3 regions of the Shewanella bicestrii genome follow, and region 1 is predicted to be linked to each of the others. Evidence: predicted binding sites of a transcription regulator. Region 1 holds the regulator's gene; each other region holds the start of a gene.
The links. Region 1 encodes sigma-54, which starts transcription at its own class of promoters, with help from an activator protein. Its sites were predicted from a motif close to GTTGGCACGNNNNTNGNNT; they were not measured.
Positions count from the first base shown of each region.

Region 2: CF168_RS14715 (YggN family protein) is a predicted target of sigma-54. The motif match lies at 1,342-1,360, and genes of this name have one in related genera.
Region 3: flgB (flagellar basal body rod protein FlgB) is a predicted target of sigma-54. The motif match lies at 1,772-1,790, and genes of this name have one in related genera.

Region 1 covers NZ_CP022358.1:3,972,932-3,976,213, reverse strand. Annotated here, with positions in the region: gene rapZ (RNase adapter RapZ) at 1-489, opposite strand, end outside; gene ptsN (PTS IIA-like nitrogen regulatory protein PtsN) at 486-929, opposite strand; gene hpf (ribosome hibernation promoting factor) at 932-1,219, opposite strand; gene CF168_RS17435 (RNA polymerase factor sigma-54) at 1,248-2,723, opposite strand; gene lptB (LPS export ABC transporter ATP-binding protein) at 2,829-3,282, opposite strand, start outside.
Region 2 covers NZ_CP022358.1:3,375,551-3,378,832, reverse strand. Annotated here, with positions in the region: gene CF168_RS14725 (YggL family protein) at 1-324, shown strand, start outside; gene glsB (glutaminase B) at 324-1,238, shown strand; gene CF168_RS14715 (YggN family protein) at 1,417-2,238, shown strand; gene CF168_RS14710 (LysR family transcriptional regulator) at 2,657-3,282, shown strand, end outside.
Region 3 covers NZ_CP022358.1:3,281,430-3,284,711, forward strand. Annotated here, with positions in the region: gene flgE (flagellar hook protein FlgE) at 1-41, opposite strand, end outside; gene flgD (flagellar hook assembly protein FlgD) at 111-890, opposite strand; gene flgC (flagellar basal body rod protein FlgC) at 915-1,331, opposite strand; gene flgB (flagellar basal body rod protein FlgB) at 1,334-1,738, opposite strand; gene CF168_RS14285 (CheR family methyltransferase) at 1,883-2,722, opposite strand; gene CF168_RS14290 (chemotaxis protein CheV) at 2,824-3,282, opposite strand, start outside.

The sequences.
Region 1 (3,282 bases):
GTTGATCACCAGTTCCTTATCGACACTGCCAAGCAGGATTTGCCGTACTTGGTCGCTGAGTTCATAGATATTCAGATTTGAGGTATCTATGTAGTGATCCATCTGCTGTGACAGGGGCTCGAGCAATTTGCCTTCAAGTTTGATGGCTTCTTGCAGTGATACTCGGCTCTTAGATAAGGGATGTAAGCGCCGAGTCTCGCTGTAGCGCTTTAACAGTACTTTATCGCTGGAATTTAAGAAGAAGCTGGTAAGTTCAGTGCCCTCTGGCAGGCTTGCGAGCTGTTTGACGAGTACCTTGTCTTGCTCCGGCAGGTTACGTACGTCAACGCTGATGGCGACGAGATCGTTACTGCCCTTGAGCTGTTCGAGTAAGCTGCCAATCAGCGGCAACGGAAGATTATCGACACAATAATAGCCGAGATCTTCAAGCACTCTTAGTGCGACCGATTTGCCTGAGCCTGAGCGCCCTGACACTATGACCAGTTTCATCCAGTGATTACCTGATAGAGTTCCGTTTCATCATGCGTCTTGCGCAATTGCTTCAATATTTGTTTGTCGCTGAGCTTTTCAGCCATGCAGGACAAAGTGCTTAAGTGCTGTTGACATTGGTCAGCAGGCACCAGCAGCGCAAATAAAATGTCGACAGGTTGTTTATCGATAGCATCAAAGGCTATCGGCTCCTCACATTTCACCAATATGGCTATGGGTTGTGTTATATCGGTTAATCGGCCATGTGGAATGGCGATGCCGTTACCTATACCTGTGCTCCCCATCTTTTCGCGCGCCACTAGGCTTTCGAAGATCTCTTGAGATGAGAGGGTGGGGTACTGGGCAGCGGCTAAGTCGCTGATAAGTTCCAGTACCTTTTTCTTACTGCCCGGAGTGGCGCAGGTCGTGCATTCCGGCCGCAGTATGGTACGAAGTTCCATTGCTAGTGTTTTGTTAACTTCTCTTTGTGTTTAATAACCTGACGATCAAGCTTGTCGATCAGGACGTCTATGGCAGCATACATATCTGCATGCTCTGAAGTCGCGAAGACTTCACCACCGGTGAGGTTGATTCTCGCTTCGGCAATTTGTTGCATTTTCTCAACATTGAGCACAACGTGCACATTATTGATCTGTTCGAAATGACGTTCAAGTTTTGAAAACTTTTCCTCAACATAAGCCCGTAACGATTCAGTAATCTCGATATGGTGTCCACTCAGGTTTATTTGCATATAAACGTCCTCCGATTTCCACTTTAGGCTATAAACTTTTACGCTGATTGGAAGGGGGAATAAGCATCGCTTCTCGGTACTTCGCAATGGTTCTGCGCGCAACGTTAATTCCCTGTTCTGCCAGAAGCTGTGCCATCTTGCTGTCGCTTAATGGTTTTTTCTGGTTTTCCGCTGCAACCAGTTTCTTAATGAAGGCTCTGATTGCCGTGGATGAGCACTCACCGCCATCATCAGTCCCGACGTGGCTTGAGAAGAAATATTTTAGTTCAAAAAGTCCCTTTGGGGTATGCATGTATTTTTGTGTCGTCACCCGTGAAATGGTGGACTCATGCATCTCTACCGCCTCGGCGATATCGTTCAGGACCATAGGTTTCATGGCTTCTTCACCGTATTCGAAGAAGCCCTGTTGATATTGCACTATGCAGTTTGCCACCTTGAGCAGTGTTTCGTTACGGCTTTCAAGGCTTTTGATAAACCACTTGGCTTCTTGCAGATGCCCGCGGATAAATTGGCTATCGGCTTGGCTTTTGGTGCTACGCGCCATGGCTGCATATTGCTGATTAACATTGATTTTTGGCATGTAATCTGGATTTAACTCGACCACCCAGCGACCGTTTTTCTTCGATACCGATACATCGGGGATGACATATTCTTCATCAACAGGGGTGATGAGCAAACCGGGGCGAGGGTTTAAGGTTTGGATCAGCGCTATGCTGTCCCTTAACTCGTCCTCTTTAAGTTTGGTCTTACGCATCAACAACCTAAAGTCGCGGGCAGCGATCAGATCTAAATGATCTTTGATCAACATGCGGGCGTTTTCGAGGTGTGGGGTATCCGGCGAAAAATGGGAGAGTTGGATAAGCAGACATTCGCTTAAATCCCTTGCGGCGACACCAACGGGATCGAAGTGTTGAATACGCTTAAGTACTGCTTCGACTTCATCCAGTTCTATCTCAGGATTGCCCATGGCCTCGAGGATATCTTCAGTACTTTGAGTGAGATAACCTTGATCGTCGATGGCATCAATAATCGCGGTGGCGATGGCTAAATCGGTTTCAGAGAAGGGCGTGAGGTTTTTCTGCCATTCTAAATGCTCGTACAGGCCTTCACTGGTTTCCCCTTGGAAGGGCATGTCATCTTCACGGCTGGCGCCAGAACCTGAGTTTGGCGAGGCGGTAAAGACTTCATCCCAGGTAGTATCCATGGGCAGTTCTTCGGGCAGGGATTCTTTGGTCAACGACTCGGCAATGTCCACGGTGGAATTGTCTTGTTCCTGTGGCAGGGCCGTTGTTTCGCTAAAGTCGGTATCGGCGATATCTTGCTTACGTTCGGTAGGCGCGTCGAATTGCTCCTCTTCCAGCTCGAGAAGAGGATTAGAGTCTAAGGCTTGCTGGATCTCTTGCTGCAGTTCCAATGACGACAATTGCAACAGACGAATGGCCTGTTGGAGTTGTGGCGTCATGGTTAACTGTTGACCCAGTTTGAGCTGGAGTGACGCTTTCATGTTACCGCTGATCCCTACGTTATTATTTTGAATTTAGGCCGCTTGTTATCATATTGATGGCGCTTATAAGCCAAAATTCAAGGCTAATTGGCTCTGTTTCAGTAACTATAGCCTGAATTGTTCACCTAAGTACACAGCCCTAACTTGCTGATTGTCTAAGATCTCTGCGGGAGTTCCTTCGGCAATCAGGTTTCCGTGACTAACAATGTAGGCATGTTCACAGACGTCTAAGGTCTCGCGCACATTGTGGTCTGTGATCAGTACCCCAAGGCCTCGGCTCTTGAGTTGTTCGATGATTTTCTTGATATCGATAACCGAAATCGGGTCGACACCGGCGAAGGGTTCATCGAGCAGAATAAACTTAGGATTGGCCGCTAAGGCGCGGGCAATTTCGACACGGCGACGTTCACCGCCCGATAACGACATGCCTTGGCTATCGCGAATATGGGTGATATGGAACTCTTCGAGCAGATGTTCCAGCTCTTCTTCGCGTTGATCGCGATTGAGCTCTTTACGGGTTTGCAGTACCGCCATGATATTGTCGTGCACGGTCAGCTTG
Region 2 (3,282 bases), 600 kb from region 1:
GCAAAGAATCGTAGCCGTCGTTTACGTAAGAAAATGCGCGTTGATGAATTCCAAGAGTTAGGTTTTGACATTACTTGGACCTTCGATGCATCTGTCTCTGAAGCCGATATTGATGCAACGGTCGATAAGTTTATCGATGAAGTCATTGAAGCCCGTAAGTTAGGTTTCCACGGCGGTGGTCATATCGAGTGGGAAGGTATTATTGCTACCCAAACTATCGGTAAGTGCACCGAGGAAGATGTTGCTGCAGTGAAGGCATTCTGGGCGGGTCAAAAAGTGACTCAACTCGAAGTTAGCGATCTGTACGATATCTGGTGGAGTTAATGCCAGAACAGGCGTTATTAGAGGAAGTGGTCGACAAAGTTCGACCCTTGCTCGGCCAAGGAAAGGTTGCTAATTACATCCCTGCGCTCGCCAATGTTGATGCTGGTAAATTGGGCATTGCCGTGACCACAATCGACGGTGAAACCATAGGCGCAGGCGATTACCTTGAGCCATTTTCAATTCAAAGTATTTCTAAAGTTTTCAGCTTAACCTTAGCGCTAACTTTATATGAAGAAACCGAAATTTGGAGCCGCGTCGGCAAAGAACCCTCGGGACACTCCTTCAATTCATTAGTCCAAGTTGAACTCGAGCGGGGTAAACCTCGCAATCCCTTTATTAATGCTGGCGCATTAGTCATCGCTGACTTATTACAGAGCCGTTTAGGGGCACCTAAGCATCGGATGTTGGAATTGGTCAGGGCGCTGAGCCAAAACGATAAAGTCTGTTTCGATAAGCAAGTCGCGGATTCTGAATATCAGCACAGTGCACGTAATGCGGCCATCGCTTATCTGATGAAATCCTTCGGCAATTTTCAAGGCGATGTCGATACAGTGCTGCGCACTTATTTTCATTATTGCGCCTTAAAAATGAATTGCGCCGACCTATCGCGGGCGATGCTGTATTTAGCCAATCGCGGTAAAACCTTAGATGGCACTGAGCTTATTTCGCAGGTGCAGACTCGGCAGTTAAATGCCCTGTTAGCAACCTCAGGCTTGTACGACGGCGCCGGTGAGTTTGCCTATCGTGTTGGTATGCCGGGTAAAAGCGGTGTCGGTGGCGGCATTATTGCGGTGATCCCTGGGGAACTCTCGGTCTGCGTTTGGTCACCCGAATTAGATAATCAAGGTAACTCCCTCGCGGGGACGGCGATGCTTGAGCATCTTAGCCAGCGCCTCGGACGTTCAATCTTCTGATTTAACTCTTCTATTAGCACTGTTAGGCTAACTATTAGTGAAATTCACTAATCTGCTATCGGTGCTAATTTTTATAACTCCATACTAATCATATTGTTACAAAGTTGGCATGTCTTCTGCTATTCGTCTTTTAGCATGTTAGCTTAGTCGAATCCCTCAGATTAAAGGATGAACAACAATGAAGATAAATACGCTATTAACTGGAGTGGCATTATCGGGCGTTATTTTAGGCGCTTCAGGCTGGCAATCAGCACAAGCGAAAACCGAGCCGCAAATTGATGAGCGCTGTGAGGTTTCCCTTAATTATGATGTGAGAGTCGAGCCTAAAAAATTAGTGATGAGCGAGAAGGGCGCCGAGAAGTATCGCATCGAGGTCGACAAGTTATATGTTGAAGGCAAACAGGTCACCTTAACCGACAAACAGAAAAAGCTCGTGAGCCAATATGCCGATGAGGTATCGACTCAGGTTCCTGAAGTCATTGAATTAGTGAATGAAGCGGTTGCACTGGCCTCTCAAGCTGTGAGTATGGCATTAACGCCACTGATGGGTGATGCCGCAGGCGCCAAGTTTGATGAGATGATGGCGGGCGTGCAGAAGCGTGTCGATACCGTAGCCTACAAGCAAGGCGATAGTTTTTACCTTGGCGCGACCGAAGAGTCGATGCAAAACACCTTTAACGATGAATTTGAACGGGAAATGGAGCAAATCGTGCAAAACTCCATTGGCACTCTGATGATGAATATCGGCGGCCAAATTCTTGCCGGCGACGGTGAATCCTTCGAAGCCAAGATGGACGCATTCTCACAAAAAATGGATAGATTAGGCGACGATATTGAGCAGCAAATTGAGTCCCAGTCTAAGGGGATTGAAGCGAAAGCCGACCGTTTGTGTGACCGTTTTGAAAACCTGCTCGTGCTTGAAAATCAACTGCGTAAAGAAGTGCCTGAGTTAGCACCCTATGTGTTGACGCAAAACACGCACCGTGAATTACGTGAATAATGCTCGCAAGGGTAGTTAAGGCCTAAACGGGTTTGAACCAGGTAAAGTCGACCTAACTGACACTATCAATGCCGTGATATAAATGAAAAAGCCCCAGTACGTTAAGTGTCTGGGGCTTTTTCTTGATTCATTTTAGCCAAACGGATTGATATTAATCTGATTGCTTGCGGCTATTTACTATGGAATATTACATTCTAAAGACTAATGTTTGGTATACTCTTAAAATATAATGAAAAGCTGGCAATTCAGTCAGATAGAACACTCTACTTTAGCGGACTTTTTCGGGCTAAATCTCTACAACTAACCCAATTGCTGTGAGATATTAAGGCATTGAGGGATGCTTTGAGGCATTTGTGCTGCATTCCTATGCTATTCCGAAAGTTAATATCACTGTCGAAACTGCTTAAGGCGACTTTCCATGTTAGAACTGTTAGAACCTATTGCGATTTTTACTCATGTGGCCAGAGCTGGTAGTTTTAGTGCCGCCGCAAGAAGGCTTGGGATCTCTAAATCTAAGGTCAGTACGCAGGTCGCCGATCTCGAGCATAGACTCGGTGTTCAACTGATCCAGCGTACCACCCGAAGCTTAAGTCTGACTGAAGCTGGACATTTGTTATATCTGCAAGGTGAAGAGTTGCTCCGCGATGCCGAACAGGCCATTGCTAGCGTGCATAACTTAAACGATGCCACCCGCGGCGTGTTAAAGGTGGGGATTTCCCAGTCCTTTGGCGCTATGCATATCATTCCCGCACTGCCATCATTTATGGCAAAACACCCTGAGCTAGAGCTGCAAGTCAGCTTATTAGATCATAAGGTGGATGTGGTCAGCGAAGGTTTAGACCTATTGTTGACTATGTCTGAGCAGCTTCCTCTCGGTATGGTGGCGCGCCCTTTGATGAAGTGTCAGTTCCTCCTCGTTGCCTCCCCCGATTACATTGCGAAACATGGCGAACCGTCGCGCCCTGAACAATTGGTCGACCATAACTGCTTGGTGTATCAAGGCGAGTGGCATGAGCACAGCATGTGGCAGTTTAAAAAGGGCGA
Region 3 (3,282 bases), 690 kb from region 1:
TGCGCAGCAGAAATGCCACTCAATGCAATGTTAAACGACATAATTCACCTCTACATTTGCTCAATTCAATGATGGACAAGTGTGATGTCCATTTACAATCTTGATAACGATTAAACTTCACTAATCGCAAGTACATCCGACAGCTTAAAGGCCATTCCACCCTTGAGATTCAAAATGGCGCCAGTCGCTGCAGTACCTAAAGAAACACTGGTAACATGCGCATAGGTCGATACAGCTAACGCTTGTGATTTATCATTCACCAAACCCGATGCTTTAATCGAGTAATTACCTGCAGCAACGGGTTCTCCTTTATCATTCAAACCATCCCACTTGACATCAGTGTTACCACCCTTACTACCATCAACAGTAAATGTTCTAACGACTTGCCCTTTATCATCTTCGATTCGAACATTAATGACGGGAATTTTCTCGGAAGTACTGATCACACCATTTAAGCCTGGGCTTTCTGCAGAGATATAACCCGTATCTGTCGGTAACAGCACTTTTCGCCCAACTAATCCCGATGCTTGCAAAGCTTGGCTTGATGTCATCACACTGTTTAAATTAACGATTTGATCATTTAACTTAGAAATGCCATCGACAGTAGAAAAAGATGCCATCTGTGCAATCATCTGGTCGTTATCAACGGGCTTAAAGGGATCCTGCATCGATAACTGCTGGCTGAGTAATGAGAAAAAATCCTCTTGAGTGAGCTGCTGACTCTTAGCCTCTGGAACAGCAGAACTAGTCGGCAAACGTAATCCATCCAAAAATGGATTGCCGGTAGAATTAGTCGACGTCTTGGTGTTATTGGTTGATACCGTATTCGATTGAGTGTTTGTTTGAGTCAGCTGCGATGAGGTTTGACTCAGTTGGTTAATGAGGCTCACAACGTACCTCCTAAATAACGCATATTATTTACCCATCCCAAGTGTTTGTTGCAGCATAGATTTTGCCGCCTCAGCCACTTGAACATTCATCTGATATGAGCGAGAAGCTGAAATCATGTCAGCCATTTCTTCCATGACATTCACATTTGGTTTGTAAATAAAGCCATCAGCATCCGCCATCGGATGATCCGGCGAATACTCTTTTAATAGGGGCTTATCACTCTCGACTATGCCTTTCACCGTGACACCTTGGGAAGCTTGTTGCTGACTCTGCGCCTTGGCCATTTCGGCTTCAAAAATGGGATGACGAGAACGGTAAGTTTTATCTACACTGCTGGAGACTGAATCTGCGTTAGCAATGTTACTCGCGGTAGTATTTAGCCGCAGAGACTGGGCTGACATGCCAGACCCCGCAACATCGAAGATATTAAATAAACTCATGATTAATCCCCTCTCAGCGCTTTTTTCATGCCGCTAAACTTACTGTCCAAAAATCCCAGAGACATTTGATATTCGAGCGCATTTTGCATAAATGCCGACTGTTCCTGTTGAATATCCACTGTATTGCCATCTCCAGTATCTGGCTGATTTGGCACACGGAACTTCACGTATTGTCCCGTTAACTGTGCGAGGCCAAAATGCTGCTCATCGCCTGTCATCTCAAGGCTATTGCGTTGCTGTTGCTGGGTTTTCGCAATATTTAAGGCGGCAGAAAAATCGACGTCACGGGCTTTATAATGTGGCGTATCAGCATTTGCGATATTGCTTGAAATCACTTCAGCCCGCTCAGCACGGATCCCCAACGTGAATTGGTGAACACCCAGTGCCTTATCAAAATTAATCGCCATAAAATTGCCTCCATCGTGTCACTCACGGGAACAAAGCAATTCATGTGCCAAAAAACAGAAACTATCAGAAATGTGTAGAAATGGGGTTTGGTGGGGTAAAAAATTACCGACTAATGTCGGTAATTTTTATTTAATATCATAACATTAAGTCTTTTTCTGGTAATAGATACCAGGGTTGCAACGCACCATGTCAAACTCATCTGTCAGGCCCGCAATGGATTCTGACGCGCCGAGAAAAAGTATGCCCTTCGGATTTAATGCGGCAGCGAATTGCCGCAAAATTTTTGCTTTTGCCTCTGGGGCAAAATAGATCAGCACATTTCGACAGAAGATAATGTCGAACTTGCCGAGTAAGGTGTAACTCTCAAGTAAGTTATGGGCGCGAAAATTGACTAAACGCTTAACGTTATCCTTAACTCGCATGTTGCCAGAGGGCAAAGCATCAAAAAACTGGCGCTTACGTTCCTCGGATAAACCACGCGCTAGCGCCAAACTATCGTATTCGGCATTTTTGCAACGTTCCAACATCGAAGGCGAAAGATCGGTTGCTTGGATCGAGGCGCCGCCCGGCAAAGCTCCCGGCTTCTTCTGTTGATATTCTAAGATAGTCATTGCCAACGAATAAGGCTCTTGGCCAGACGAGCAGGCAGCGGACCATATTTTTAATGGACGCCCCAACTTACTGTATTCAGGTAACAACACATTATTGAGCAACTCAAACGGATAACGGTCACGAAACCATAAGGTTTCATTGGTAGTCATGGCGTCGATCACTTCTGCCCGTAAGGCTCGCTCCGTGGGCTTCATCGAATGTTTTACCACATCGGATAACGAAGGCAGATTATATTTGCCCATCAAAGGAGCAAGACGGCTACGTACTAGGTATTGTTTATTTTCCCCCAGTACGATGCCGCTGTGTTGTTCTAGGAACAACCTAAATTGATTATATTCGGCTTCAGCGAGTGATTTGTCAGGCACATTCACGTCCTAGATCCTATAGCAAGCACCCAAATAAGTGCCAACAATCATGTAATAAGGGCTAGATTATAGCGTAAAGCGCTACTAGGCACTAACCCACACTTTCACTACAAACTTAAATGCTTGTTCACTGCTGCCGCTAATTCATCAGGATTGAATTTCGCGATAAAGTCGTTGGCGCCTACTTTTTGCACCATGGCCTGGTTGAACACGCCGCTGAGTGAGGTATGTAAAACGACCTTAATATGCTTGAGCTTTGGATCGTCGCGGATTTCTGCCGTTAAGGTATAACCATCCATTTCAGGCATTTCGATATCGGAAATAATTAATGGGATCTCTTCCGCGACATTGTTCATTTCACTAGCAATCGCCTTTAACTTGTCCAATGCTTCGCGGCCATCTTTTGCCGTATCAATTTGTAAGTTTAATGATTCCAACGCGCGAATAATCTGTTTACGAGCCACAGCCGAATCATCAATCACCATGATGTGATAATGCTGACTTCTATCGATAGTGAGCTGCTCATTGACTTCTTCACTGATCGCGGTTTTTACTGGGGAGATTTC